2 regions of the Aeromonas sp. FDAARGOS 1409 genome follow, and region 1 is predicted to be linked to the other one. Evidence: predicted binding sites of a transcription regulator. Region 1 holds the regulator's gene; the other holds the start of a gene.
What was found. The regulator NrdR, encoded in region 1, represses ribonucleotide reductase genes. The targets are predictions, from matches to a motif close to CACNNTATANNGTG.
Positions count from the first base shown of each region.

Region 2: the regulator NrdR is predicted to act here: its motif matches at 4,796-4,809, upstream of nrdA (class 1a ribonucleoside-diphosphate reductase subunit alpha).

Region 1 is NZ_CP077395.1:2,395,127-2,410,307, forward strand. Features, by position in the region: gene panF (sodium/pantothenate symporter) at 1-705, opposite strand, end outside; partial or broken gene I6L39_RS11390 (DUF997 family protein) at 779-1,045, opposite strand; gene accC (acetyl-CoA carboxylase biotin carboxylase subunit) at 1,149-2,489, opposite strand; gene accB (acetyl-CoA carboxylase biotin carboxyl carrier protein) at 2,505-2,975, opposite strand; gene aroQ (type II 3-dehydroquinate dehydratase) at 3,012-3,461, opposite strand; gene acs (acetate--CoA ligase) at 3,746-5,692, opposite strand; gene I6L39_RS11415 (GGDEF and EAL domain-containing protein) at 5,866-7,656, opposite strand; gene I6L39_RS11420 (hypothetical protein) at 7,762-8,130, opposite strand; gene torD (molecular chaperone TorD) at 8,138-8,782, opposite strand; gene I6L39_RS11430 (hypothetical protein) at 8,951-9,238, opposite strand; gene glyA (serine hydroxymethyltransferase) at 9,589-10,842, shown strand; gene nrdR (transcriptional regulator NrdR) at 10,995-11,444, shown strand; gene ribD (bifunctional diaminohydroxyphosphoribosylaminopyrimidine deaminase/5-amino-6-(5-phosphoribosylamino)uracil reductase RibD) at 11,534-12,646, shown strand; gene I6L39_RS11450 (riboflavin synthase) at 12,702-13,355, shown strand; gene ribBA (bifunctional 3,4-dihydroxy-2-butanone-4-phosphate synthase/GTP cyclohydrolase II) at 13,494-14,603, shown strand; gene ribE (6,7-dimethyl-8-ribityllumazine synthase) at 14,747-15,181, shown strand, end outside.
Region 2 is NZ_CP077395.1:3,614,408-3,629,588, reverse strand. Features, by position in the region: gene mltA (murein transglycosylase A) at 1-696, shown strand, start outside; gene yfaE (class I ribonucleotide reductase maintenance protein YfaE) at 816-1,130, opposite strand; gene nrdB (class Ia ribonucleoside-diphosphate reductase subunit beta) at 1,197-2,330, opposite strand; gene nrdA (class 1a ribonucleoside-diphosphate reductase subunit alpha) at 2,409-4,676, opposite strand; gene I6L39_RS16920 (HAD family hydrolase) at 5,243-5,929, opposite strand; gene ubiG (bifunctional 2-polyprenyl-6-hydroxyphenol methylase/3-demethylubiquinol 3-O-methyltransferase UbiG) at 5,929-6,645, opposite strand; gene gyrA (DNA topoisomerase (ATP-hydrolyzing) subunit A) at 6,845-9,592, shown strand; gene I6L39_RS16905 (alpha-amylase family protein) at 9,675-11,072, opposite strand; gene I6L39_RS16900 (hypothetical protein) at 11,370-11,525, shown strand; gene I6L39_RS16895 (PA0069 family radical SAM protein) at 11,557-12,612, opposite strand; gene I6L39_RS16890 (tetratricopeptide repeat protein) at 12,790-13,380, shown strand; gene I6L39_RS16885 (hypothetical protein) at 13,385-13,597, opposite strand; gene thrS (threonine--tRNA ligase) at 13,939-15,181, shown strand, end outside.

The DNA.
Region 1 (15,181 bases):
GGTCAGCATGTCGTCGGCCCCTTGCGGGCTCACCAGCTTGGGATCGATCTCCTTGAGCTGGTGGACAAGGTTCGGCAATCCGTCACCGGCGATGAGGATCCCCGCCAGCAGGGCACCGGTGCCGATGAGCATGACGATGCCCTGGAGGGCATCCGTCATCACCACGGCGCGAAAGCCGCCGATCACCGTGTAGAGCAGCACGCAGCTGGCAAACAGGAAGAGCCCCTGCTGGTAGGAGAGGCCGGTGGCCGCCTCCAGCAGACGGGCGCCGCCGATGAACTGCACCACCATGGTCGCGATAAAGGCCAGGATGATGGTGACGGAGCCCAGGATCACCACGGCCCGGCTCTGGTAGCGGGCCCAGAGCATGTCGTTGATGGTCACCGCATTGACCCGGCGGGCGATGATGGCAAACTTCTTGCCAAGCACTCCCAGGGTGAGCCAGACGGTGGGCAGCTGGATCATGGCCAGCAGCACCCAGCCGAGGCCGACCTTGTAGGCCGCCCCAGGCCCGCCGATGAAGGACGAGGCGGAGGTGTAAGTGGCCACCAGCGTCATGGCGAGCACCAGGCCCCCCATGCTGCGGTTGCCGATGAAGTACTCCTGCACGAAGTCGCCGGCGATACGGTGACGACTGGCCCAGAATCCCACTCCCAGTACCAGCACCAGGTAGACCACCAACGGCAGCATTAGCTCAAGATTCATGGCGGTGCTCCTCGTGGGCGGGAGAGGGGGTGTCATGGAGGCGATGCTGGGTCATGGGGTCGCCCCCCTGTCCCGGCTCGGGGTCGGTGAGCGGCGCCTCGGTATCCAGGGGAATGTCGACGAACAGGCGATCCACCATGAGGGCACAGAGGCCGATGAACAGCAGCGGAATCAGGATGCAGCTGAGCAGAAACCAGAGCGGCATCTCCCAGAGCTCGAGATCCTCGGGGATGAAATAAGCCGAGCCATACCAGGCAAGGAAATAGAGCAGGGTGAGCAGCAGGCAGAGGGCTGCTTCCCGGCGGGCGAGTGCGAAACGGTTCACTGTGGCCTCCGACAAGTGAGCGGGGCGCAAGAATAACAAAAAAGGGCCATGTCGCCATGGCCCTTTTCATTTGTCGATCCTGCCGGATCGGACACACATCGTGTTCGATGCCAGTCTGTTACAGACCCAACTTCTTGTGCAGGTAGTGGATATTGGTCCCACCGTGCTGGAAGTTTTCGTCCTTCATGATCTCTTTTTGCAGGGCGATGTTGGTCTTGATCCCTTCCACCACCAGCTCGTCGAGGGAGTGACGCATGCGGGCGATGGCCACGTCGCGGTTTTCACCGTAGCAGATCAGCTTGCCGATCATGGAGTCGTAGTAGGGCGGCACCTTGTAACCCGCATAGATGTGGGATTCCCAGCGCACCCCCAGGCCGCCCGGCGCGTGGAAGCGCTGGATGAGACCGGGAGAGGGCAGGAAGGTGGCCGGATCCTCGGCGTTGATCCGGCACTCGATGGCATGGCCACGGATGCGGATGTCCTGCTGGGTGATCGACAGGGGCTGGCCGGCGGCGATGCGCAGCTGCTCCTTGATGAGGTCGACGCCGGTGACCATCTCGGTGACCGGGTGCTCCACCTGGATACGGGTGTTCATCTCGATGAAGTAGAACTCGCCGTTCTCGTACAGGAACTCGAAGGTGCCCGCACCGCGGTAGCCTATCTCGAGACAGGCGCGCACGCAGCGTTCGCCGATGAACTTGCGCATCTCTTCGGTGATGCCGGGAGCCGGCGCCTCTTCCACCACCTTCTGGTGGCGGCGCTGCATGGAGCAGTCCCGCTCACCCAGGTAGAGGGCGGTTCCCTGGCCGTCTGCCAGCACCTGGATCTCGATGTGGCGCGGGTTCTCCAGGTACTTCTCCATGTAGACCATGTCGTTCTTGAAGAACTGGCCCGCTTCGGATTTGGTCAGCGCGATGGCGGCGGCCAGCTCGGACTCGCTGCGCACCACGCGCATGCCGCGACCACCACCGCCACCGGCGGCCTTGATGATCACCGGATAGCCGATGCGCTTGGCGATGGCGGCGTTGCGCTTGGCATCGTTGTCCACCGGGCCGTCGGAGCCGGGTACGCAGGGCACGCCCGCCTTCTTCATCGCCTCGATGGCGGAGACCTTGTCACCCATCAGGCGAATGGTTTCGGCGCGCGGGCCGATGAAGATGAAGCCGGATTTCTCGACCACTTCGGCAAAGTCGGCGTTCTCGGAGAGGAAGCCGTAGCCCGGGTGGATGGCGACGGCACCGGTCACCTCGGCGGCGGCGATGATGGCCGGCACGTTGAGGTAGGACTCACCGCTGGCAGGTTTGCCGATGCAGATGGTTTCGTCGGCCAGGAGCACATGCTTGAGCTCCCGATCGGCAGTGGAGTGAACGGCCACTGTCTTGATCCCGAGCTCTTTGCAGGCGCGCAGGATCCGCAGGGCAATTTCACCGCGGTTGGCGATGACTACTTTGTCCAACATGGGTGGCATTTTCCCTTATTCGATGATGAACAGCGGCTCGTCAAATTCGACGGCCTGACCATTTTCAACCAGGATCGCTTTGATCACGCCGGCCTTGTCAGACTCGATTTGGTTCATCATTTTCATGGCTTCGACGATGCACAGGGTGTCGCCGACATTGACGTGCTGACCGACTTCCACGAACGGCTTGGCTTCCGGGCTGGAGGAGCGGTAGAAGGAGCCCACCATGGGGGAGCGCATCAGATGACCGCTCGGAGCGGCATCGGCAGCGGGCGCTGCGGCAGCGGCCGGGGCCGGGGCCGCGGCAACCGGAGCGGCGGCCTGTTGCACCGGTGCCGGCTGCATCATCATCTGCGGGGCAACGCTAACCTGGCCGGAGAAATTGCGGCTGATGCGAACGGACTCTTCCCCTTCGGAGATTTCCAGCTCGGCGATGCCGGACTCTTCAACCAGTTCAATCAGCTTCTTGATTTTGCGGATATCCATTAGCATTCTCTTTCTTCTTTATCTGATCAGTGATTATCAAGCCGCGCGCAACTGATGCACGGCCGCGGTTAAAGCGAAATGGTAGCCATCGGCACCCAACCCGCAGATCACCCCCTTGGCGACATCGGACAGATAGGAGTGATGACGGAAGGGCTCCCTGGCATGAACGTTTGACAGGTGAACCTCGATAAAGGGGATGGCCACACCCAGCAGGGCATCGCGAATGGCGACGCTGGTATGGGTGAAGGCGGCGGGATTGATGATGATGAAATCCACCTGGCTCATGGCCTGATGGATGCGGCCGATCAGCTCGTGTTCGGCGTTGGATTGCAGATGTTCCAGGGTGACACCGAGTTCGCTGGCGCGAGCGGCCAGATCGGCGACGATCTCATCGAGCGTCTTGCTGCCGTAGATTCCCGGTTCCCGCTTGCCCAGCAGATTCAGATTGGGGCCGTTGAGCAGGAGGATTCGGTGATGTTGCGACATATTGAGTACATCCTCGATGATTATGCTGCTATCTATCAGCTATCTGTGGACTACCAGAAATCTAGCCAATTTTTGCACAATTCGGTGTGCCCTGGCACACAGATTTCGCAATTATATTGATTTCGTGAAAATTAGCAGCATTTTACTGGTCTAATCTCTACATCTGCCTGTTTATTGAACGATTCGGCGCAAGCCCCCTCTCTGCCGCTGCCTGCTTCTTCGCACGGGCTCCAGACGCAACAAAGCCGGCACTGGGCCGGCTCTGTTGCGGGGAGGAAGGGGACTCAAGCCGCTTCCGACTTCTCGCGGATCAGCTTGTCCACGACCCCCGGATCCGCCAGGGTGGAGATATCCCCCAGGCTGTCGGTCTCGCCGGTGGCGATCTTGCGCAAGATCCGGCGCATGATCTTGCCGGAGCGGGTCTTGGGCAGCCCCTCGGCCCAGTGGATCACGTCCGGGGTGGCGATGGCGCCTATCTCCTTGCGCACCCACTCTTTGACCTCTTTATGCAGCTCGCGGCTCGGCTCTTCCCCGGCGATCAGGGTGACATAGGCATAGATGCCCTGGCCCTTGATCTCGTGGGGCACCCCCACCACGGCCGCCTCGGCTATCTTGGGATGGGCCACCAGAGCCGATTCGATTTCGGCGGTGCCCATGCGGTGGCCGGAGACGTTCAGTACATCATCCACCCGGCCGGTGATCCAGTAGTAGCCATCCTCGTCGCGACGGGCGCCGTCGCCGGTGAAGTAGCGGCCGGGGAAGGTGGAGAAGTAGGTCTGCTCGAAGCGCTCGTGATCGCCGAACACGGTGCGCATCTGGCCGGGCCAGGAGTCGGTGAGCACCAGGTTGCCCTCGGTGGCCCCCTCCAGCGGTTCGCCCAGGTTGTCCACCAGAGCCGGCTGTACCCCGAAGAAGGGGCGGGTGGCGGAGCCGGGCTTCAGCGCGGTGACGCCGGGCAGGGGGCTGATCAGGATGCCGCCGGTCTCGGTCTGCCACCAGGTGTCGACGATGGGGCAGCGCTCGTCCCCTATGGTGCGGTAGTACCACTCCCAGGCTTCCGGGTTGATGGGTTCACCCACCGACCCCATGATGCGCAGGCTGGTACGGGAGGTGCCTTCGACGGCCTCCTTGCCCTTGGCCATCAGGGCGCGGATCGCGGTCGGAGCGGTATAGAGGATGCTGACCTGATGCTTGTCCACCACCTGGCTCATGCGGTTGGTGGCCGGGTAATTCGGCACCCCTTCGAACATGAGCGTGGTGGCGCCGTTGGCGAGCGGCCCGTAGACCAGGTAGGAGTGGCCGGTGACCCAGCCCACGTCGGCGGTACACCAGTAGATGTCCTCCTCGTGGTAGTCGAACACGTACTTGAAGGTGAGGGCGGCATAGACCAGGTAGCCGCCCGTGGTGTGCAGCACCCCCTTGGGCTTGCCGGTGGAGCCGGAGGTGTAGAGCACGAACAGGGGATCTTCGGCCCCCATGGCCTCGGGCGGACAATCCGGGCTGGCGGCGGCGACGGCATCGTGCCACCAGATGTCCCTGTGACCATGCCAGGCGACGTTGCCGCCGGTGCGCTTGAGCACGATCACCTTGCTGACCCGGGTCTCCGGGTGGGTGAGCGCCTCGTCCACGTTCTTCTTGAGGGGGATGGGACGGCCGCCGCGCAGCCCCTCGTCGGCAGTGATGACGATGGTGGCCCCGGAGTCGATGATGCGACCCGAGAGCGCTTCCGGCGAGAAGCCGCCGAAGACGATGCTGTGCACTGCCCCGATGCGGGTACAGGCCAGCATGGCGATGGCCGCCTCCGGCACCATGGGCATGTAGAGACAGACCATGTCGCCGCGTTTGACCCCCTGGGCCTTGAGCACGTTGGCAAACTTGCACACCTCAAGGTGCAGCTCACGGTAGGTGATCTTGCGATCCTCGGCCGGGTTGTCCCCTTCCCAGATGATGGCGACCTTGTCGCCACGCTCGCTCAAGTGGCGATCCAGGCAGTTGGCCGATACGTTGAGCAGGCCGTCCTCGTACCACTTGATGGAGACGTGGCCCGGATCGTAGGAGGTGTTCTTGACGCGGGTGTAGGGGGTCATCCAGTCGAGGATCCTGCCCTGCTCCCCCCAGAAGGCGTCCGGATCCTGCACAGACGCCTGATACATGGCTTCATAACCTTCCTTGTCCAGCAGGGCGCCGTTGCCGATGTGGGCCTTGACCGGGTAGACCTTGCTCTCGCTCATCTCTCACTCCTGTGAATACATTTTCTTAATGATTGAGTAACAACTTATACCTTTGGTGCCGGAGGGCAATTAGACTTTTGGATAGCGACGAGGCGGGCCGATCGACATGGCCCGAGGGGATCACGAAGAAGGGAGCCTGGGGCTCCCTTCTGTCATTGGGCTGTCCGGGATCCTCAATGCCGTGTGGCGAGCATGGAGGCCATGTGGGGCTCCGGCAGGGGGTGGCTGAACAGGTAGCCCTGGCCTTCCTCGCAGCGCAGGGATTGCAGGAACTGGCGTTGAGGCTGGGTTTCGATCCCCTCCGCCGTGACCACCATGTCAAGGGAGCTGGCCAGCTGGACTATGGTGCGACACAGCTCCCGGCTGTGCTTGTCGTCGGGCAGCGCCTGGACGAAGGCCCTGTCTATCTTGATGCGATCGATGGGCAGACTCTTGAGCAGGCTCAGGGAAGAGAAGCCGGTTCCGAAGTCGTCGATGGCGATCTGCACCCCCAGCGCCTTGAGGCGGGTGAAGAGGCGCAGGCTGTGATCCACGCTCTGGATGATGCTCTCTGTCACCTCGATCTCCAGCCGCTCGGCGGGGAAGCCGGTCTCGGCCAGGATGGCGGTGACCCGCTCCACGTAGTCGGGAGAGCGCATCTCCCTGACCGACACGTTGACCGACAGCCTGGGAACGCTGAAGCCCTCGGCCAGCCACTTCTGCCCCTGCTGACAGGCGGTGCGCATCACCCACTCCCCGAGCTGCTCGATGAGGCCGCACTCCTCCGCCACCGGGATGAACTTGGCCGGGGAAATCATGCCCAGGCTGGGATGCTGCCAGCGCACCAGGGCTTCGAGACCGCTGAGGTTGCCATGGGCGAGATCCGCCATGGGTTGGTAGAGCAGGCGAAACTGCTGCTGTTCCATAGCCTTGAGCAGCCCCTGCTCCAGCAGCATCCGTTCCCTGATCTGCGCCGCCATGTCCGGGGAGTGGAACAGATAGCCGTTGCGACCCCGGCGCTTGGCCTCGTGCATGGCATTGTCCGCCGCACTGATGAGACTGTCCGGGGTCTGGCCATGCTCCGGATAGAGGGAGACGCCTATGCTGGCCGAGAGTCTCACCCGCTCCTGCCCGATGTCGGCGGGATCGTGCAGCCTGCGTTGCAGCCGTTCGATCAGCCCCACCAGTTCCTGCGTCTCCCCGATGCCTGGGAGCAGCACCAGAAACTCGTCCGCCCCCAGCCGGATGGCGACATCCCCGGGGCGCAGGCAGTGGCGGATGCGATCCGCTGACAGCTTGAGCAGCTGATCGCCGGCGTTGTGCCCCAGGTTGTCGTTGATGAGCTTGAAGCCGTCGAGATCGATGAAGAGCAGCGCCAGGGCCTGCCGGTTCAGGCGGGCCGTCGCGATCTCTATGGCGAGTCGCTCCTGCAGCAGGTGGCGATTGCCGAGGTCGGTGAGGGGATCGTGATAGGAGAGGTGCTGCAGTCTGGCCTCCATCTGGTAGAGCCGCTGTACATGGTGATGGGTCATCTCCTGGATCCCGAGAGGACCGGGCACTCCGGGGGGGAGGCGGGGCACGGGGACGAGCTCGCGCATGATGAGAAAGAGGCCGTTGAAGATGCCGTCGTCATCCAGCACCGGGCTGCAGCTCAGGCGCCACCGTCTCGGCGGCGCGGAATGGGTGGCCTCCATGTCGTCCAGCTCCACGTCGGCCTGCGCAGCGCCATGGCGCAGTTGCTGAAGCAAAGGGGCCAGCAGGGGGGCCTGGGCCGGACTGATTTCAAACAGCGTCTTGCCGACGTGGTCCGCCTGGGGGAGGCCGCTTCGCTCGGCAAAGCTGGCGTTGACGCCACGGCATCTGAACTCTCGATCGAACACGCCAATGCCAAACGGGGCCTGCTCGAACAACCGTTGCAACTCGTGAAGGGAGAGCGGGCCTGACAGATGCGGTGTCGGAACCGATTCGGGTAGCACTTTTTCCATGGAGGCTCCTGAATTGATTTCTTTGTCATTTGGACGGCTGTGTCAGTATGGCATGAAGTTTCAGGAGAGAAAGAAAGTGTGGGGAGGAGTTAAATCAACGGGATGTCAGCCTTTCTGGCGACCAAAGGCCTGGATGCCCCGCACGAACACGAGCCAGCCTACCAGATGAAACGGCAGCGCCATGGCGTAGAGCAGCAGCCAGTGACTCTCCGTGCCGCTGCTGTTGATGAAGCCGATCCAGGCGGCCAGCAGGGCCAGCATGCCCGCGATCTGGAAGCGGCGGCGCAGTACCACTTCCACCCCGAGATTGGCGAGGTAGAGGGTCAGCAGTATGCCGGCAAAACCGGTGAGCTGGGCGGTGCCGTAGAGTGCCCGATCCGGATTGAACAGCAGGACGACGAGGGGGGTAATGCCCTGATCCAGCGGGATCAGGGCCAGCAGCCAGCAGGCGATCAGCAGCAGGGCTGTCTTCATGGCGGGCTCAGTCGGCGGATTTCGCCGGTTTGACCAGGGAGAGGTAGTTGGCATCCATCTTCAGGAATACCCCCAGCAGCCGGGCGCTGGCACCGTAGAAGCCAAACGGGTCGGCGGCGCGGCAGGCCTGCTCGAAGGGCTCGAACCAAGCCAGCAGATGGCCGTGCAGCAGCCCTTCCTGTTCGCCGAGCCACTCCTCGCGAAGGGCAGCGGTGGTCGCCTCGGCGGCGCGGATGATGAGGTTGCCCATCAGATCCAGTTCGATGGCCAGGTGGTCGACAGGCTGCTGGTATTTCTCGCTGACATCGATAGCGAGCCGGTTCAGGCGCTGTTCCATGCGGCTACGCGCCGTGTTGTCACCATGAGCGGATTCGTATGGTTGCACCGCTTTGGGGGAGAGAAATAGCGCGTTGAAGTCGGCAGCCAGTGCAGTGGAGCGCTCCTCGCGAACCAGCAGGCGGGCGATGGCTTCGTTGAGTTCTGCCACCGCCTCGCGCATGGGATCCAGGGTGGAGAGACTCTTCAAGAAGCTGCGTACGTCATAGGTGTCGTATTCAGCGATCTGTGCATCACTGAGTTCGGCAGCGAACAGGGTGGAAAACCACCAGTAAAGCTCGGCCCGGCGTTCGCTGGTAGCCATGAATTCCTGCATTTTTCCTCCGTGGATGACAATCGGGAGTCATAGAGGCTCCCGATTCTAACGACTTTAAAAATAAAGGAAACTCACGGGGCGCTTTGGTCGGATCGCCCCTTGGCGAGCGGAGTGATGACGCAGGAGCAGGCGACGGTTCTCGCTCGCGACAGCGGACGCTGCGCGATCCTACTCCTCGACGCGATAGAGCGCCTGCTTGCAGCGGGGACAGATATGCTGGCGCCGGTAATCCAGCTGGTGCACCAGGCCCACAGCCTGCTGCTGGTGGTGGCCGCAATGAATGCAGAAGATGATATCCCCATCGGCGGCGCCGGGGTGGGCCGCCAGGTACTGCTCCCGAGTGGGCAGTGCTTCCCAGCGGGTGGTGCAGGCGCCCTTGCGGCTGCCGGTGTAGTAGACCCAGTAGAAGAGAGCGAAGACCGCGACAATCAAGAACAGCATCAGATGATCCATCATGGTGTTTCCCCTTGTGGTCCGGGATGAAAACGCATGGCGTGGCCTCTGCGGGGCCGGCAGAGGCCGCGCGGTCTAAAGATGTTATCTGTTAGTAAACGCTATATCCATGATCTGGCTCTGGTTTTTGGCTGCCAGTCGGCAGAGGCTGGTGGGGTGGCGGGGGCCGGCGACTCGCTGGCTGGGGTGAGCGGGCGCTGACCGGGAGGAGGAGCGGGTTTCGAGAATTGCGACGTATTTTACATTTTATAAACATTTTTTTGGGTGGTTGGACTGTCTCTTTGATCCAGCTCACGTTACAATGCGCGGGCCCACTTCACCTATCGCGCAAACGATTTTCAGGAGATAAACGGATGTTGAAACGTGACATGACCATCGCCGGCTATGATCCAGAGCTGTGGCAGGCCATCACAGACGAGACCCGTCGTCAGGAAGAGCACATCGAGCTGATTGCGTCCGAGAACTACACCAGCCCCCGCGTCATGGAAGCCCAGGGCTCCCAGCTGACCAACAAGTACGCCGAAGGCTACCCGGCCAAGCGCTACTACGGTGGTTGCGAGTATGTGGATGTGGTTGAAACCCTGGCCATCGAGCGCGCCAAGGAGCTGTTCGGTGCCACCTACGCCAACGTGCAGCCGCACTCCGGCTCCCAGGCCAACAGCGCCGTCTACATGGCCCTGCTGCAGCCGGGCGACACCGTGCTCGGCATGAACCTGGCCCACGGCGGTCACCTGACCCACGGCTCCCCCGTCAACTTCTCCGGCAAGCTGTACAACATCATTCCCTACGGCATCGACGAGTCCGGCAAGATCGACTACGACGAGATGGAGCGCCTGGCCGTTGAGCACAAGCCGAAGATGATGATCGGCGGCTTCTCCGCCTACTCCGGCATCGTCGACTGGGCCCGCATGCGCGAGATCGCCGACAAGATCGGCGCCTGGCTGTTCGTCGACATGGCCCACGTAGCCGGTCTGATTGCCGCCGGCGTCTACCCGAACCCGGTGCCCCACGCCCACGTGGTCACCTCCACCACCCACAAGACCCTGGCCGGTCCGCGCGGTGGTCTGATCCTCTCCGCCGCCGACGACGAAGATCTGTACAAGAAGCTGAACTCCGCCGTCTTCCCGGGCGGTCAGGGCGGCCCGCTGATGCACGTCATCGCCGGCAAGGCCGTTGCCTTCAAGGAGGCGCTGGAGCCCGAGTTCAAGACCTACCAGGCCCAGGTCGTCAAGAATGCCAAGGCGATGGCAGCCACCTTCATGGAGCGCGGCTACAAGATCGTCTCCGGCGGTACCGACAACCACCTGATGCTGGTGGATCTGATCGGTCGCGAGCTGACCGGCAAAGACGCCGACGCAGCCCTCGGCAAGGCCAACATCACCGTCAACAAGAACTCCGTGCCCAACGACCCGCGTTCTCCGTTCGTGACCTCCGGCGTGCGTATCGGCACCCCGGCCATCACCCGCCGCGGCTTCAAGGAGGCCGAGTCCATCCAGTTGGCCAACTGGATCTGTGACGTGCTGGACAGCCACGACAACGAAGAAGTGCTGGCGACCGTGCGCGAGAAGGTGCTGGACATCTGCCGCCGCTTCCCGGTCTATGCCTGATAACGGCCTATGCCCGGTTTGAGACCAATGCCACCCAATGGGTGGCATTGTTTTTTCTGGGCTTTTACCGGTTTTCCATGGCCGTGTTACACTGACCGGCCTAGCGCCAGCCCCCGGGGCCCGCGCCCTTTTTCATCCACGCCGGAGGTCCGATGCATTGCCCTTTCTGTAGTGCCGTTGATACCAAGGTGATCGATTCCCGTCTGGTGGCCGAGGGCCATCAGGTGCGCCGCCGTCGCGAATGCCTGCTCTGCCACGAGCGTTTCACCACCTTCGAGATGGCCGAACTGGTGATGCCCCGCGTCATCAAGTCCAACGGCTCGCGCGAGCCGTTCAACGAAGACAAGCTGCGTGCCGGCATATTGCGGGCGCTGGAGAAGCGACCGGTGAGCATGGAGGCCATCGAGAAGGCGGTCAACCACATCAAGTCCCGCCTGCGCGCCACCGGCGAGCGCGAGGTCGCCTCCGAGCTGGTGGGCAACCTGGTGATGGACGAGCTCAAGAGCCTGGACAAGGTGGCCTATATCCGGTTCGCCTCTGTCTACCGCAGCTTCGAGGACATCCGCGAATTCGGCGAAGAGATCGCCAAGCTGGAGAAGTGAGTTTTCCGTCCACCCAGACTGCGTTCGGCGGCGCGGCAACCGATGAGCCCGACGCCGGGAGAGGGGGATGTTTTGTCAGAGGAGCCCAGATGTTTAGTCAAGACGATTACCAATGGATGAGCCGGGCCCTCGAACTGGCCCGCCGCGGCCGTTACACCACGGCCCCCAACCCCTGCGTCGGCGCCGTGCTGGTGAAGGCCGGCGTGGTGGTGGGGGAAGGCTGGCACCAGCGGGCCGGCGAGCCCCATGCCGAGGTCTATGCCCTGCACGCGGCAGGGGAAGAGGCCCGCGGTGCCACCGCCTACGTGACCCTGGAGCCCTGCTCCCATCACGGCCGCACGCCCCCCTGCGCCGAGGCGCTCATCAAGGCCGGGGTGACCAGGGTGGTGGCCGCCATGGTGGATCCCAATCCCCAGGTGGGCGGGCGCGGCCTGCGCATGCTCTCCGAGGCGGGCATCAAGACCGATTTCGGCCTGCTGGCCGCGGAAGCCGAGGCCCTCAACCCCGGTTTCTTCAAGCGGATGCGCACCGCCTTCCCGCAGGTGACGGTCAAGCTCGGCGCCAGCCTGGATGGTCGCACCGCCATGGCGAGCGGCGAGAGCCAGTGGATAACCTCCCCCGAGGCGCGCCGCGACGTGCAGCGGCTGCGGGCGCGCCACGATGCGGTGCTCTCCAGCGCCGAGACCGTGCTGGCGGACAACGCCTCCCTGACCGTGCGCTGGCACGAGCTGCCCCCCTCGGTCAAGGCGGTCTATCCCAAAGAGACCCTGCGCCAGCCGCTGCGGGTCATCGTCGACTCGCAAAACCGGCTCACTCCGGATCTGCCCCTGTTCCAGAGCGAGAGCCCTGTGCTGCTGGCCCGCCACAAGGCGGACGGCGACTGGCCCGCTTGGGTGCAGCAGCTGGAGGTGCCGCTGCTGGATGGCAAGCTGGATCTGGTCAGCCTCTTCATGCTGCTGGCCAAGCAGCACAGCATCAACTCTGTGCTGGTGGAGGCGGGGCCGCGCCTCTGCGGCGCCCTGCTGGAGAAAGGGCTGGTGGATGAGCTGGTGCTCTATCAGGCGCCCAAACTGATGGGGGACGAGGGGCGCGGCCTGTTCCATCTGCCGGGGCTGACCCGCCTGTTCCAGGCCCCCAGGCTCAACCTCAAGGATGTGCGCATGCTTGGCCAGGATATTCGCATCACTGCGAAAATAGCCTGATTTTTCAATGTTCACGGGGGCATCCGTCGCCCCCGTCATCAGCAAGGTGATCTGCATGTTTACCGGAATTATCGAAGCGGTGGGAACCCTGGTAGAGCTGCGCCGCCAGGGGGAGGACATGGCCCTCACCGTGCACGCGCCGACCCTGGACTTCAGCGACGTCAAGCTGGGAGATTCCATCGCCACCAATGGTGTCTGCCTCACCGTGGTCGCCCTGGGTGACCAGCGCTATACCGCAGACGTCTCGCTGGAGACCCTGTCGCGCACCGGTTTTGCGGCGGCCAAGGTGGGGGACCCCGTCAACCTCGAGAAGGCGCTGATGCCCACCTCCCGCCTCGGTGGCCACCTGGTCTCCGGCCACGTGGACGGCATGGGCGAGGTGAAGAGCAAGTCCGCCAGCGGCCGTGCCATCGAATACTGGATAGAGGCGCCAGGCGAGCTCTCCCGCTACATTGCCGAGAAGGGGTCGATTGCGGTGGATGGCATCAGCCTCACGGTCAACGCCGTCCAGGGGGATCTCTTCCGGTTGACCATAGTGCCCCACACCGCCCAGGAGACCACCATCGCCCGCTGGAAACCTGGCTACAGGGTCAACCTCGAGGTGGATCAAATCGCCCGCTATCTGGAGCGGCTGATGACGGGCAAGCGCGAGGAGAGCAGCGGCAGCACCCTGACCCTGGATAAGCTGGCCCAGTCCGGATTCTTGTGAGCCGTTTTGCGGGAAAAACGCTTTTCTGTGATCCCGCTCCGATTGAAACGGGGCCGCGTGCCCCAATCTAGAGCGGAATGAACCCAGTTCGAACCGAGCCCGCGGGCTCATTTCCCAAGCACATTGATGGAGTAGCCCATGGCGCTGAGCACGACCCAGGAAATCATTGCCGATATCAAGGCTGGCAAGATGGTGATCCTGATGGATGACGAAGACAGGGAGAACGAAGGGGACCTCATCATGGCTGCCTCCTGTGTCCGCCCGGAAGACATCAACTTCATGGCGCGCTACGGTCGCGGCCTCATCTGCCTCACCCTGACCCGGGATCGCTGCAAACAGCTGGCGCTGCCGCTGATGGTGGACAGAAACAACGCCCAGTTCTCCACCGCCTTCACCGTGACCATAGAAGCGGCCGAGGGGGTGACCACCGGCATCTCCGCCGCCGATCGCGCCGTCACCGTGCAGGCGGCGGTCGCGCCCAATGCCAAGGCCTCGGATCTGGTGCAGCCCGGCCACATCTTCCCGCTGATGGCGCAGGATGGTGGCGTGCTGACCCGCGCCGGCCACACCGAGGCCGGCTGCGATCTGGCCCGGCTGGCGGGGTATGAGCCTGCCTCCGTCATCGTCGAGATCCTCAACGAGGACGGCTCCATGGCGCGTCGCCCGGATCTCGAGATCTTCGCCGAGCAGCACGGCATCAAGCTCGGCACCATCGCGGATCTTATCGAATACCGCAACCAGCACGAGACCACGGTAGAGAAAGTGGCCGAGTGCAAGCTGCCCACCGAATACGGCGAGTTCGACCTCGTCACCTTCCGTGACACCATCGACAACCAGGTACACTTCGCCCTGAAGAAAGGCGAGGTGAAGGCCGACCAGCCGACTCTGGTGCGGGTCCACCTGCACGACGTGCTGAGCGATCTGCTGCTGACCGACCGCCATAGCGCCCGCAGCTGGCCGCTGCCCAAGTCCATGGCCCGCATCGCCGATGAAGGGGGCGTGCTGGTGATCCTGGGGGCGGAAGCCCATGGTGCCGAGCTGCTGGCCAGGGTCAAGGGATTCGAGGCCGCCGACAAGGGGCTGGCGCCGGAAGGGGCCAAGTGGCAGGGCACCTCGCGCCGGGTCGGCGTGGGTTCCCAGATCCTCAAGGCGCTGGGGGTCGGCAAGATGCGCCTATTGAGCTCTCCCAAGAAGTACCATGCCCTCGGTGGCTTTGGTCTGGAAGTGGTGGAGTACGTCGGCGAGTAAGCGCTGCGTACGGTTGAATTCATCACCATGGCCGCCCGTTGCGGCCATGGTTTTTTGTCGCGGCTCTGTTGTGCTAGAATGCGTGCACTTTTGGCCGCGGCCCCATTGATGGCCCTACTGATTGCACAGAGACAGGATTTCCAATGAAGATTATCGAAGGAAATATCGCCGCTCCCGAGGCGCGTGTTGCTATTGTCGTTGCCCGTTTCAACAGCTTCATCAATGACAGCCTGGTGAACGGTGCGCTGGACGTGCTGAAGCGTCAAGGCCAGATCCAGGAGAGCAACCTGACCCTGGTGCGCGTGCCGGGTGCCGTCGAGATCCCCCTGGCGGCCAAGAAGCTGGCCAAGAGCGGTCAATACGACGCCATCGTCGCGCTGGGCACCGTCATCCGTGGCGGTACCTACCACTTCGAACTGGTGGCGAGCGAGAACGGCAAGGGGCTGGCCCAGGTGATGATGGAGTATGAGATTCCCGTTGCCTTCGGCGTGCTGACCACCGAAAACATCGAACAAGCCATCGAGCGCGCCGGTACCAAGGCGGGTAACAAGGGTGCAGAGGCTGCACTGAGCGCGCTC
Region 2 (15,181 bases), 1.2 Mb from region 1:
TACAAGTACCCCATCTACGCCATGCCCAACTGCGGCGGCCGCTGCCCGAGCCGGGCCCAGATCCACGACGGGGCCCTGGCGAACCGCGGGTTGGAGCTCGGCTACAGCAAGTCCCTCATCGACAACTTCCTGATGGACGTGCAGGGCTCGGGCTTCGTCCACTACGGCGACGACGACCGGCTGCAGTACCTGGGCTACAGCGGCAAGAACGGTCACGGCTATGTCAGCATCGGCCGGGTGCTGATCGACCGTGGCGAGGTGCCCAAGGAGCAGATGTCCATGAAGGCCATCAAGGAGTGGGCCAGCCGCCAGCCGGAGGAGAGCGTCAAGGAGCTGGTGGAGCAGAACCCCTCCTATGTCTTCTTCGAGCGCCGTCCCACCAACGACGTGGTGGGGGCCGCCGGCATTCCGCTCTTGCCCATGGCGGCGGTGGCTGCCGACAAGACCCTGCTGCCCATGGGCACCCCCATCCTCGCGGAAGTGCCGCTGCTCGACAAGGCGGGCAACTGGACCGGCAGGCACCAGCTGCGCCTCTTGATCGCGCTGGATGTGGGCGGGGCGGTGAAGAAGGGCCACCTCGACCTCTACCACGGCATGGGAGAAAAGGCCGGGGTGGCTGCGGGGCACTACAAGCACTTTGGCCGGGTCTGGAAGCTGGGCCTGCACCACGGACCGACCGCCGCGCCCTGGTTGTAAAGCATGAGGGGCCACGGCCCCTCACTTCGCCCGAGAGACGGGATATCCCCATGAAAAAAGCCGCCGGAGCAATCCGGCGGCTTTTTGTTTGCGGGGCAAGATCCTGGCGAAGAGGGCCGTCAGCCCTTGCGGATATCGAGCCGGATGGCGCCCACCGGCTTGCAGCAGCAGGGGAGGCACTCACCCACCGAGACAAAGGCTAGCGGGGCGGCAGGGTAGTGCACCTTGCCTGCCAGGAGCGGCGTGCGGCAGGCGCCGCAATAGCCGCTTCGACACTGGAACTCGACCCTGTGGCCGTGGCGCTCCAGGGTCTCCAGCAGGCTCTCGCCGGGCTCTGCGTGCAGCACGTCATCCTGGGTGTGGATCCGGGGCGCGGCCGCTGCCTCACCGGTCGCCAGCGGGGCAGGGGCCAGGGTGCCGATGGCGTCACTCATGGCGCCATCCCACCGGGTGTTTCGGCGGTGATGTCGTCAACCTGGCCTGCATCCCGGCGCCCGTGATCACAGCTCGAAGTCACCCAGATCGTCGGCGTGCACTTCGCTGTCGATCTGACCCACCAGGTAGGAGCTCACCTCCACCTCCTGGGGCGCCACCTGCACGTTGTCGGACGACAGCCAGGTGTTGATCCAGGGGATGGGGTTCTGCTTGGTGCCTGCGAAGGCCGGCTGCAGGCCGACGGCCGCCATGCGCAGGTTGGTGATGTATTCCACGTACTGGCAGAGGATGTCCTTGTTCAGGCCTATCATGGAGCCGTCCTGGAACAGGTACTCGGCCCACTCCTTCTCCTGCAGGGCCGCTTCCTTGAACAGCTCGAAGCAGGCCTGCTCGCACTCGACGGCGATCTCCGCCATGTCGGGGTCGTCGTTTCCGCTGCGCATCAGGTTCAGCATGTGCTGGGTGCCGGTCAGGTGCAGCGCTTCGTCACGGGCGATCATCTTGATGATCTTGGCGTTGCCCTCCATCAGCTCGCGCTCGGCGAAGGCGAACGAACAGGCGAAGCTGACGTAGAAGCGGATCGCCTCCAGCGCGTTGACGCTCATCAGGCACAGATAGAGCTTCTTCTTGAGATCCCGCAGGGTGATGGAGACCTCGCGGCCCCCCACCCGGTGGGTCCCTTCACCGTGCAGGTGGTAGACGGAGGTGGCCTCGATGAGATCGTCATAGAAGTGGCTGATGGAGCCGGCGCGCTTGAGGATCTGCTCGTTGGTCACGATGTCGTCGAACACCTGGCCCGGGTTGTTGACGATGTTGCGGATGATGTGGGTGTAGGAGCGAGAGTGGATGGTCTCGGAGAAGGCCCAGGTCTCGATCCAGGTCTCCAGCTCAGGGATGGAGACCAGGGGCAGCAGGGCCACGTTGGGGCTGCGGCCCTGGATGGAGTCCAGCAGGGTCTGGTACTTCAGGTTGGAGATGAAGATGTGCTGCTCGTGGGGGGGCAGGGCCTGGAAGTCGATGCGGTCGTGGGAGACGTCCACCTCTTCCGGGCGCCAGAAGAAGGAGAGCTGCTTCTCGATCAGCCGCTCGAAGATGTCGTGCTTCTGCTGATCATAACGGGCCACGTTGACCGACTGGCCGAAGAACATCGGCTCCTTGAGCTGATCGTTTTGGGTCTGGCAAAAAGTTGAATAGGCCATGGTTCGAATATCGTGAAATAGGGGAAACAGGAAGGCGGGAGCTTCTGCTCCCGCCCGGTTCATCGGATCGTTTCGCGGTTAGATCTTGCAGGCCCCGCCGGCACAACCGTCATCCTGCAGATCGGTCTGGGTGTCGTCGGCCCCGTCGCGGGTGTTGTGATAGTAGAGGGTCTTGAGGCCGTATTTGTAGGCGGTCAGCAAGTCCTTGAGCAGCTGCTTCATCGGCACCTTGCTGCCTTCGAAACGGGCCGGGTCGTAGTTGGTGTTGGCGGAGATCGCCTGATCCACGAACTTCTGCATGATGCCGACCAGCTGCAGGTAACCGTCGACGCTCGGCTGCTTCCACAGCAGCTCGTACTGATCCTTGAGGCGGTGGTATTCCGGCACCACCTGCTTGAGGATGCCGTCCTTGGAGGCTTTCACCGACACCAGGCCGCGCGGCGGCTCGATGCCGTTGGTGGCGTTGGAGATCTGGCTGGAGGTCTCGCTCGGCATCAGGGCGGTCAGGGTGGAGTTGCGCAGACCCACGGTGCGGATCTCTTCGCGCAGCGCTTCCCAGTCGAGGTGCAGGGGCTCATTGCACAGGGCGTCCAGATCCTTTTTATAGGTATCGATGGGCAGGATCCCCTGGGCATAGGTGGTCTCGTTGAACGCCGGGCAGGGGCCGAACTCGCGGGCCAGCTGCACGGACGCCTTCAGCAGGTAGTACTGGATCGCCTCGAAGGTGCGGTGGGTCAGGGCCAGACCGGAACCGTCGGAGTAGCGGGCACCGTTCTTCGCCAGGTAGTAGGCGTAGTTGATGACACCGATCCCCAGGGTGCGGCGGTTCATGCTGCCCTTCATCGCGGCCTTGAGCGGGTAGTCCTGATAGTCGAGCAGGGCATCCAGGGCGCGCACGGCGAGATCCGCCATCTCTTCCAGATCTTCCAGCTTCTCGATGGCGCCGAGGTTGAAGGCAGACAGCGTACAGAGCGCGATCTCGCCATCCTCGTCATCCACGTTGTTGAGCGGCTTGGTGGGCAGCGCGATCTCGAGGCAGAGGTTGGACTGGCGCACCGGCGCCACGGCCGGATCGAACGGGCTGTGAGTGTTGCAGTGGTCCACGTTCTGGATGTAGATGCGACCGGTACCGGCGCGCTCCTGCATCATCAGGGAGAAGAGGTCCACCGCCTTCAGGGTCTTCTTGCGAATGGCCGGATCCTGCTCGTACTTGACGTAGAGCTCCTCGAACTTGTCCTGATCCGCGAAGAAGGCATCGTACAGGCCAGGTGCGTCGGACGGGGAGAACAGAGTGATGTCGCCGCCCTTGATGAGGCGCTGGTACATCAGCTTGTTGATCTGCACGCCGTAGTCCATGTGACGGACCCGGTTCTCTTCCACGCCGCGGTTGTTCTTCAGCACCAGCAGGCTCTCCACCTCGGTGTGCCACAGGGGGTAGAACAGGGTGGCCGCACCGCCGCGCACGCCGCCCTGGGAGCAGCACTTCACCGCAGTCTGGAAGTACTTGTAGAAGGGGATGCAGCCGGTGTGGAACGCTTCGCCGCCACGGATGGGGCTGCCCAGCCCCCGGATGCGGCCGGCGTTGATGCCGATTCCGGCGCGCTGGGAGACGTAGCGCACGATGGCGCTGGCGGTGGCGTTGATGGAGTCCAGGCTGTCGTCGCATTCGATCAGCACGCAGGAGCTGAACTGGCGGGTCGGGGTGCGCACGCCGCTCATGATGGGGGTCGGCAGGGAGATCTTGAAGGTCGAGACCGCATCGTAGAAGCGCTTGATGTAGTCCAGACGGGTATCTTTCGGATACTTGGAGAAGAGGCAGGCCGCCACCAGGATGTAGAGGAACTGCGGGCTCTCGTAGATCTCGCCGGTGACGCGGTTTTGTACCAGATACTTGCCTTCCAGCTGCTTGACCGCCGCGTAGGAGAAGTCCATGTCGCGCCAGTGGTCGATGTGGGCGTTCAGCTCCTCGAACTCGGCCTGGCTGTAGTCTTCCAGCAGGTGCCTGTCGTACTTGCCCATGTCCACCAGACGGGCGACGTGCTGGTAGAGGTGGGGCGGCTCGAACTGGCCGTAGGCCTTCTTGCGCAGGTGGAAGATGGCCAGGCGGGCGGCCATGTACTGGTAGTCCGGGCTCTGTTCGGAGATGAGGTCAGCAGCAGCCTTGATGATGGTCTCGTGGATGTCGGCGGTACGGATGCCGTCATAGAACTGGATGTGGGACTTGAGCTCCACCTGGGAGACCGACACGTTGTCGAGCTTCTCGGCGGCCCAGTCGAGCACGCGGTGGATCTTGTCCAGATCGATGGGTTCTTTGTGTCCGTTACGCTTCGTCACAAACAAGTTCATTGGCTGATGACCCCTTTAGTTGATGCCTGGCGGCATCGGTGGATTCCCGAAAAACCATCGCGCGACGCTCCCGACGGACCAATCCTGGCGACGGGGTAGGGGCGTAATGCGCGATGAATCACAAGATATAGTGTTATTTTGAATGCGAACTACAAGATAGTGAGGTCGGCACGGCATTGCAATCTGTGGATAACGCAATTGCTGTGGATAAATTGTGGGTGTCGGGAGTGGAGTTAGTGGACGCTCACAGCGAACGGGTTTTCATGCGTCCGATCCGGCAAATGCAAGTCCGGCAATCGAAGATGGAAAATTAAAATAACTTTTTTTGCTTGCGAAAGCGGGGTGTTTTTACTAGCAAATTCAGTCTGGTTATCCCTTGCGCAGACAGGGTCAAAAGGTGTCCTGTCCCCCTCTCTGGAGGCTTGCCAAACCGTGAAAAAGAGGGATCGTTTGAGATCCCTCTCTCATTTGGCACGCCGGGCCGTCAGGCATGAATGGTGCTCATATGGACATTGATGATCCCAAAAGCTGCCCGGGCAATCCATCTATAAGACGGCGAGGCGAACTCAGCCCAGTTCGTAGCGCAGCCAGTGGTGCAGGGCCTGCACCGTATCGAAGTGCAAGTCAGCGCCCCAAAGGGCGGGATCCTCGTCGCCGTGCAGATAACCCCAGCCCGCCACCGCGGTACGCATGCCGGCGTTGCGGCCCGCCTCGATGTCCCGCACATGATCCCCCACATAGAGGCAGTGCGCCGCGTCCACCCCGAGCCGCTCGCAGGCAAAGAACATGGGGGCGGGGTCGGGCTTGCGCACCGGCAGGGTGTCGGCGCTGACGGTGACGCCGCAGTTGGCAAGTGCCGGCAGGGTGGCCAAGAGCGGCTCGGTGAGAAAGCCCGGCTTGTTGGTGACGATGCCCCAGGGCATCTTCCGTTCGTCGAGCCATTCGATGAGGTCCACCATGCCGTCATAAGGGCGGGTGCCGACGCAGAGGTTGGCCGCGTAATGGTCGAGCAGGGCGGTGCGAAGGCGAGTGGCCCCCAGCTCCTCGAGTAGCTCGTCGCCAAGACCGGCCCTGAGCAGCCCGAGCGCCCCGTGGGAGGTGGTCTGGCGGATGATGTCGTCGGAGAGCGGCGCAAAGCCCTCGCTGACCAGCACGTGGTTGACGGCGGCGCCGAGGTCCGGCGCGGTGTCGAGCAGGGTGCCATCGAGATCGAACAGCACGCAGCGAAGGGGCATCGGGTGGGGTACGCTCATCAGCCTTGCTCCGGGCGCTCGAACGCCACCATGTAGTTGACGTCGACGTTCCTGCCGAGCTTGAAGCGGTTGGAGAGCGGCGCATAGTGCACGCCGCTCATGTCCCGCACAAGCAGGCCCGCCGCCTCACCCATGCGGCACAGCTCCGCCGGGGTGATGAACTTCTTGTGATCGTGGGTGCCCTTGGGGACCATCTTCAGCAGGTACTCGGCCCCGAGGATCATCATCAGATAGGCCTTCGGGTTGCGGTTGATGGTGGAGACGAACACCTTGCCGCCCGGGCGCACCAGGGTGGCGATGGCGCGCAGCACCGAGGCCGGGTCCGGCACGTGCTCCAGCATCTCCATGCAGGTGACTACGTCATACTGGCCGGGAGCTTCATCGGCGTGGGCTTCGGCGGTGATCTGGCGATACTCGAGCTCCACCCCCTGCTCCAGAGCGTGCAGGCGAGCGACGCCGAGGGGCTCCTTGCCCATGTCGATGCCGGTGACCCGGGCACCACGGCGGGCCATGCTCTCGGAGAGGATGCCGCCACCGCAGCCGATGTCGAGCACGCGCTTGCCAAACAGGCCGCCGCTCTTGTCGGTGATCCAGTCAAGGCGCACCGGATTGATCTGGTGCAGCGGCTTGAATTCGCCCTCCATGTCCCACCAGCGGGAGGCGATGGCTTCGAATTTGGCGATTTCTGTCAGATCGACATTGGCGTCACTGTGCATTTTTTGATGATCCTGTGGCAGGGCGCACGGCTTGGAGTCTGGTGCGCAATCTATTGTCCTGGCGGGCATTATAACGGACGGACTTTGTCACACCAGCCTGACTTGTTACCGGATTTGTGGCTTAAGGTATTTGGCTCAGTGTGTTACCATGTCGCGCTGTTTAAGCCAAAGAACAACTAATTAGGGATTAAGGCTTTCTATGAGCGATCTGGCCAGAGAGATCACGCCGGTCAACATCGAAGAAGAGCTCAAGAGTTCCTATCTGGATTACGCCATGAGCGTGATCGTAGGACGAGCTCTGCCGGATGTGCGTGATGGCTTGAAACCGGTTCACCGCCGCGTTCTGTATGCAATGAACGAGCTGGGGAACGACTGGAACAAGCCCTATAAAAAATCGGCCCGTGTGGTCGGTGACGTAATCGGTAAATATCACCCCCACGGCGACAGTGCCGTGTATGACACCATCGTCCGCATGGCGCAGGATTTCTCCATGCGCTACATGCTGGTCGACGGTCAGGGCAACTTCGGTTCGGTGGACGGCGACAACGCCGCGGCCATGCGTTACACCGAAGTGCGGATGGCGCGCATCTCCCACGAGCTGCTGGCCGATCTGGACAAAGAGACCGTGGACTGGGTGCCGAACTACGACGGCACCGAGATGATCCCGGCGGTCATGCCCACCAAGGTCCCCACCCTGCTGGTCAACGGCTCCTCCGGTATCGCGGTGGGCATGGCGACCAACATCCCGCCTCACAACCTCACCGAGATAGTCAACGGCTGTCTGGCGCTGATCGAGAATGGCGACCTCACCATCGACGAGCTGATGACCCATGTCACCGGCCCGGATTTCCCCACCGGTGGCATCATCAACGGTCGTTCCGGCATCGTGCAGGCGTACCGTACCGGTCGCGGCTCCGTCTATGTGCGGGCCAAGGCCGAGGTGGAGGTGGACGAGAAGAGCGGTCGCGAGACCATCATCGTCCACGAGATCCCCTATCAGGTGAACAAGGCGCGGCTCATCGAGAAGATCGCCGAGCTGGTCAAAGAGAAGAAGATCGAGGGCATCAGTGCCCTGCGCGACGAGTCCGACAAGGACGGCATGCGCATCGTCATCGAGATCAAGCGCGGCGAGTCCGGCGAGATTGTGCTGAACAATCTCTACAAGCACACCCAGATGCAGACCACGTTCGGCATCAACATGGTGGCGCTGGACAACAACCAGCCCAAGGTGATGAACCTCAAGGAGATCCTGGATGCGTTCCTGCTGCACCGCCGCGAGGTGGTGACCCGCAGGACAGTGTTCGAACTGCGCAAGGCGCGGGATCGGGCCCACATCCTGGAAGGGTTGGCGGTGGCCCTGGCCAACATCGACCCCATCATCGAGCTCATTCGCCACAGCGCGACCCCGGCGGATGCGAAAGTGGCGCTGGTGGCCAAGGGCTGGGCGCTCGGCAACGTGGCCGCCATGCTGGAGAAAGCCGGCGACGACGCGGCCCGTCCGGAGTGGCTGGAGCCGGAGTTCGGCATCCGTGAAGGGCAGTACTTCCTGACCGAGATCCAGGCCCAGGCCATCCTCGACCTGCGTCTGCACAAGCTGACTGGCCTCGAGCACGAGAAGATCCTGGAAGAGTGCCAGTCTCTTCTGGATCTCATCGCCGAGCTGTTGCACATCCTGGCAAGCCCGGAGCGCCTGATGGAAGTGATCCGTGACGAACTGATGGCCGTGCGCGAGCAGTACGGCGACGAGCGTCGCACCGAGATCAGCATGTCCAGCGCCGAGATCAACATCGAAGATCTGATCACCCCGGAAGACGTGGTGGTCACCCTGTCTCACCAGGGCTATGTGAAGTATCAGCCGCTCTCCGACTACGAGGCCCAGCGCCGCGGTGGTCGTGGCAAGTCGGCCACCCGGATCAAGGAAGAGGACTTCGTGGAGCGTCTGCTGGTGGCCAACACCCACGACACCATTCTGTGCTTCTCCACCCGTGGCAAGGTCTACTGGCTCAAGGTCTATCAGCTGCCGGAGGCGTCCCGTGGCGCCCGTGGCCGTCCGATCATCAACCTGCTGCCGCTGGAAGAGGGTGAGCGCATCACCGCCATCCTGCCGGTGAAGGAATATGAGGCCGACAAGTACGTCTTCTTCGCCACCGCCAACGGCACCGTGAAGAAGACCAGCCTGTCCGACTTCAGCCGTCCGCTTTCCTCCGGCATTCGCGCCATCAACCTCAAAGAGGGGGATGAGTTGATCGGGGTGGACATCACCGACGGCAGCAACGAGATCATGCTCTTCTCCGACGCGGGCAAGGTGGTTCGCTTCGCGGAAGGCAGTGGCCGCGCCGATGCGGATGCCAGCGACGAAGTCGAGGCCGACGACGATGCCGGCAACGACGATGATGGCAGCGACAACGGCGAAGGCACCGAGAGCAAGGGCACCTTCAAGGGCGTGCGTCCCATGGGCCGTACCGCCGCCGGTGTGCGCGGCATCAAGCTGGGCGCCGGTGACAAGGTAGTCTCCCTCATCGTGCCGCGCGGCGAAGGCGCCATCCTCACCGCCACCGAGAACGGCTACGGCAAGCGCACCGCGCTGGACGAGTACCCGACCAAGAGCCGTGGCACCCAGGGTGTCATCTCCATCAAGGTGGACTCACGCAATGGCAAGGTGATCGATGCGATCCAGGTGGAAGATACCGACCAGATCATGCTGATCACCAACGGCGGTACCCTGGTGCGTACCCGGGTGTCCGAGGTGAGCGTCATCGGCCGCAATACCGGCGGCGTGCGTCTGATCCGTACCGGTGAAGATGAGACCGTGGTCGGTCTGCAGCGCGTTGCCGAGAGTGACGAAGAGGAAACCGAGACCCTGGCCGTCGAGGGGGAGGTGTCCGAAGGCTCCGATACCGCGGCTGACACGGGATCCGTCGATGCAGGGGAGGCGGGCGACGAGTAATCGTACCCCCTGACCAGAAAAAAGAGCGACCTTCACGGTCGCTCTTTTGTTTTCTATCTGGCTCGGCGTTACCAGCCCACTGTCACTCCTGCAGCCACATTCTGGCGCCGCGGGCCGGGATGGTCAGCCTTACCCACTGGCTCTGCACGTTGACCACGGCATTCTGGTCGAGCACATCCCGGTAGTTGCGATACCAGTTCATCTCGAATCTGGCGGTATCGAGCCAGTACTCCTGCTCGTAGTCGCACTTGTTGATGCCGACCAGACCCTGCTTGCCACGCTTGAACAGCACGAAGCAGTCGTTACTGCCGATGAGCTGCATCGGTTGACCCTGCACTGTGTTATGGAAGCGGATCATCCCTTTGAGATCGGTGCGCAGATAGTAGTCCTGCCAGCGCAATCCGTCCTTGTCCCTGGTTTCACCGTGATCGGAGTAGACCAGAGGCGAGCCGCCATCGCGACCGAGCAGGTAGGCATAGGCCAGTCTCTCGTCGGTCTGGTTGAGGATCTGGTAGCGGAAACCGTCGTTGGTGGGGATGTCGTGGGTGATGGCGAAGGTGACGGCGCGGCTACCCGGCAGCGCCTGACCATAGGCACCGGGATCGGCCAGCAGGTTCATGCTGCCGCCGTAGCCCAGCGCTCCACGCAGGGAGGCGAAGAGCGGGAAGTCGTAGGCCCCCTGGCCGCTGCTGTCGAGGTAGGGTTGGAGGAAGTTCTCATAGTCGCTGTTGCCGGCGCCCCCCGTGGTGATCACCTCGCCAAAGACGTGCATCCCCTGTTTGATCTCGGGGGTGAACACGGCGTTGATCTGGTAATCGCTCATGTGCTTGACCGCATCGACCCGAAAACCCTTGATCCCCATCCCCTTGAGCGCCTGCAGGTAAGCCTGTTGCTGGCTCACCACCCAGTTGTTGGGGTCCAGATCTGGCAGCCCCTTGTCACCCGCCCCGCCGCACAGTCGCCAGTACTGGACATGGCCCGGATTGTTCCAGTCGGTGATGCACCCCTCCGGATGAAAATCCTGGCCGGCGAGGAAGTTCTGCCCCAGATCGCCAAAGAGCTTCTGGCGTTCAAAGTAGGCCGGATTGCCGGCGTAACTTTGCAGCAGTTCGCTGCCGGGGTAGTTGAGGTCGCTGCGCTTCCAGCTTTCGTTGGCCATGTGGTTGAGCACCACGTCCGCGTAGACGGCAATGCCCCGGGTCTGCATCGCGGCGATCAGCTGCTCCAGATCCTGCTTGTTGCCAAGAGGGGTGTCGATAAGGCGCAGATCCTGGGGCTGGTAACGAGCCCACCACTCGTCGCCCGAGGACTTCAGAGGCGGTGAGATGAGCACCTGCTTGTAGCCGGCAGCCTTGATGAGATCGGCCTTGGCGGTGACTTCACTGTATTTCCAGTTGAAGGCGTGCAGTATGACATCGGCATGCGCCAAGGGGGCGATCAGCATACCTGCGATCGCCAGCATTCCCGCTGTGTGTTTCATTGTTATGTCCCTGTCTTGTTGTTGTGACTCTGCCTGAAATGGGCGGCTCAGCTTTGGCACAACCGGGAACACTCGCAATTGAATTCCGGTCGATTTGTGATGAATTTCAAGGTGAATTCGCTGAAGTTGTGAGTGGTTTCAGGTTTCAATGACGCTGACCGATAGGCTGTCAGGGCCGTACCATTTGGTCATTTGTCTGTCACTCGGGTGTCATGGCTGAGGGTTATCTTGCTCGGCGAGCGGTGCCTCCTGGCATCGCCTTCAGCGTGGATCACATCGAGCGAACGGGAGTGGCATATGACCAGTTGGATAACCTGGGAGATCTGGTGGAGCAGGGTATGGGGCGAGGCCGAGTTGTCAGCCCGTGGCGAAGAGTGGCTGGAAGTGGCCCATGAACCATCGAGGCTGCCCGCCGAGCTGGTGGAGCAGGGCAGGGACGAGCGCGCTCGATGAGATCACTCGTTACTGCCGGGGTTAGCCGCTCCTAGAAGAGCGTCAACTGCTCGCCGGGGCGGATGAAGGCATCCTGGCGCAACTGAACGTGGCGCTTGCCAAGCCCGAGCCGCTTGCTGATGAGCCGAAAACGCTGGGCCAGCAGATCGGCAAATTGCCCTTCACCGCGCATGCGGGTCCCGAATGCGGGGCTGTTGAGGGTGCCGCCCCGGCTGGTCCTCAGCTGATTCAGGATGGCCTCTTTCTGGCCGGGATAATGCTCATCCAGCCAGTCGCAAAACAGGGTGGTGAGCTCGTGGGGCAGGCGCAGCAGAATATAGTCGGCGCAGCCGGCCCCGGCCTCTGTCGCCGCCTTGATGATCTGCTCGAGCTCGGGCTCGTTGAGCCGGGGGATCATGGGGGCCGCCAGCACCCCGACCGGCACCCCTGCCTGTGCCAGTTTCTCGATGACCTTCAATCGCCCGGCCCCGGTGCTGGCCCTGGGTTCCAGCTGCCGCCTGAGCGTCTCGTTCAAGGTGGTGACCGACACCATCACCTGGCAGAGCCCGGCTTTGGCCAACTCGGCCAGTAGGTCCAGATCCCGCAATATCATGGCGCTCTTGGTGATGATCCCCACCGGGTGGTGGTGTGCCAGCATCACTTCCAGCAGAGCACGGGTCAGGCGGTAGCGATGCTCGATGGGCTGGTAGGGATCGGTGTTGGCCCCCAGCACTATGGTCTGTGGCTGGTAGCTCGGCTTGGCAAACTCCCGGCGCAGCAGTTCGGCGGCGTTGAGCTTGGCGAACAGCCTGGTTTCGAAATCCAGACCGGGAGAGAGCTCCAGATAGGCGTGGCTGGGCCTTGCGTAGCAGTAGATGCAGCCGTGCTCGCACCCCTGATAGGGGTTGATGGAGCGGCCGAACGGGACATCGGGGGAGTTGTTGTAGCTGATGATGCTGCGAGCAGTTATCTCCCGCACCTCGGTACGGGGATCGCTGGCGGCGAATGCCGCTTCCCACTCGATTTGGGCCCAGCCATCATCGACCGCTTCGACGAGCGGACCGCTGAAGCGGTGATCGACATTGTGGGAGCTGCCTCGTCCTGCCATCTCATCAAATCCAGATACTGTTCATACATACAGTTATTCTGGGGCGTGGCACCTCAAACTGCAAGTCCGGCCACCCGGGTCCCGTATTAAAGAGGCAGAGGCTGGATATCTCTCGCTTGATCTGTTGCTACATTTCGTTTACATAGACGAAATGCGAACTGGATCACGGAAATTATCATGCAACCCACCACCTCCCGCTGGCTCTTCATCGCCATCATCGCCCTGGTCATCTGGCGTCTGATCCCGCTCTCCACCGAGCAGGAGCTGGCGGCTGCCAACCGAGCCTGGCGCAGCGGCCATTTCGATGAGGCGACCCGGATCTGGCAGCCGCTGGCGGACCAGGGCGAGCCACGAGCGCAGGCGCTGATGGGCTGGAGCCACGAGGTGGGGCAGGGGAGCGAGCAGGACATGGGCCAGGCCATCCGCCTCTACCGCCAGTCAGCCGAGGCGGGGGATGCCTTCGGCCAATACCGGTTGGCAGAGGTTTATCTGCGCGGCGCCGGGGTGACGCGGGATCTGCGCGAGGCGTTTCACTGGATGGAACTGGCGGCTCGCAACGGCGATGTGCCCGCCATGTTGAAGGTGGGGGTGCTTCACCTGGTGGGGGCCAATGGCCGTGTCGACCTGGCCGAGGCCAAGCAGTGGCTCTATCAGGCCTCGCAAAAGGGCAACAGGCTGGCATTGCAGGTATTGCAGGAATTGGCGCTGGCCGAGGAGGGACGCAGCGCCTTCGATTTCAACGGACAGTCCTTCCTGAATGCCGGCTAACAGGTCAGCGGCTGGCGGTGACCTTGCCGGGCGTCACGTCGGTGACATAAAGCGTACTGCGATCGGTGCTGTGCACTATGCTGCATACCTCCCGTTTGCTGCCGTCGCTCAGGATCACCAGCTCCCCGATATGAACGGGGCAGTGTGTCGTCAACAGGTGGTTCGGGTGGATGATCTTCTCTGCATGCTCCGGAAACGAAATGTCATAGGTGTACATCTTGCTCTCCTTGCTCGGGCTGACGCCTCACTGGAAACCTAGCACAGGGCGCGGCGTTGCGGGTCGGGCATCGTCAGGGCACCACCCGGCAACCGGCGCCTGTCATGACCCATGGTATGCAAAATCGCCAAGACAACTTGTCTGAGTTGTCGCGTCTGATACAATCCTCCGCTGTACCTGTCAATCGAGCGCCATGCGCAGCCTTCGTCTGTGTGCCACGGCGTGTAGCAACCGCATTGTGAGCGGTGAAACACAAAGGTGAATAGTGCTCGATATAAAAGGACATTTCTAATTCACATGTGCCCTTTGGTAGGGGGCACCACTGTCTAAGGAAACACCGAATGCCAATCATTACTCTGCCTGACGGCAGCCAACGTCAATTCCCCCACGCCGTTTCCGTCATGGACGTCGCCGCAGACATCGGTCCCGGCCTCGCCAAGGCGTGCATTGCCGGCCGGGTGAACGGTGAACTGGTGGATGCTTGCGAGCTGATCGAAGCCGATGCCTCCCTGGCCATCATCACCGCCAAAGACGAAGAAGGTCTGGATATCCTGCGCCATTCCTGTGCCCACCTGCTGGGTCACGCCATCAAGCAACTCTGGCCCCAGACCAAGATGGCCATCGGTCCCGTCATCGACAACGGTTTCTACTACGACGTCGACCTCGACCGCACCCTGACCGAGGAAGATCTGGCTGCCCTGGAAGAGCGCATGCTGGCGCTGGCCGCCAAGGATTACGACGTCGTCAAGAAGAAGGTCTCCTGGCAGGAAGCGCGCGACGTGTTCGAAGCCCGTGGCGAGACCTACAAGGTCGAGATCCTGGAGCAGAACATTGCCCGTGATGATCAGCCAGGTCTGTATCATCACGAAGAGTACATCGACATGTGCCGCGGCCCGCACGTGCCGAACATGCGTCACTGCCACCACTTCAAGCTGCAGAAGATGTCCGGCGCCTACTGGCGCGGTGACTCCAACAACAAGATGCTGCAGCGCATCTACGGTACCGCCTGGGCCGACAAGAAGCAGCTCAAGGCCTATCTGCAGCGCCTCGAAGAGGCCGCCAAGCGCGACCACCGCAAGATCGGCAAGCAGCTCGACCTGTATCACATGCAGGAAGAAGCGCCGGGCATGGTGTTCTGGCACAACGACGGCTGGACCATCTTCCGCGAGCTGGAAACCTTCATCCGTGGCAAGCTCAAGGAGTACGACTATCAGGAGGTGAAAGGCCCCTTCATGATGGACCGCGTGCTGTGGGAGCGTTCTGGTCACTGGGAGAAATATGCCCAGGCCATGTTCACCACCCAGTCCGAGAACCGCGAGTACGCCATCAAGCCAATGAACTGCCCGGGTCACGTGCAGATCTTCAACCAGGGTCTGAAATCCTACCGGGATCTGCCGCTGCGCATGGCCGAATTCGGCTCCTGCCACCGCAACGAGCCGTCCGGTTCCCTGCACGGCCTGATGCGGGTGCGCGGCTTCACCCAGGATGACGCCCACATCTTCTGTACCGAAGAGCAGATCATGGAAGAGGTGTCTGCGTGCATCCGCATGGTCTACGACGTCTACGGTACCTTCGGCTTCGAGA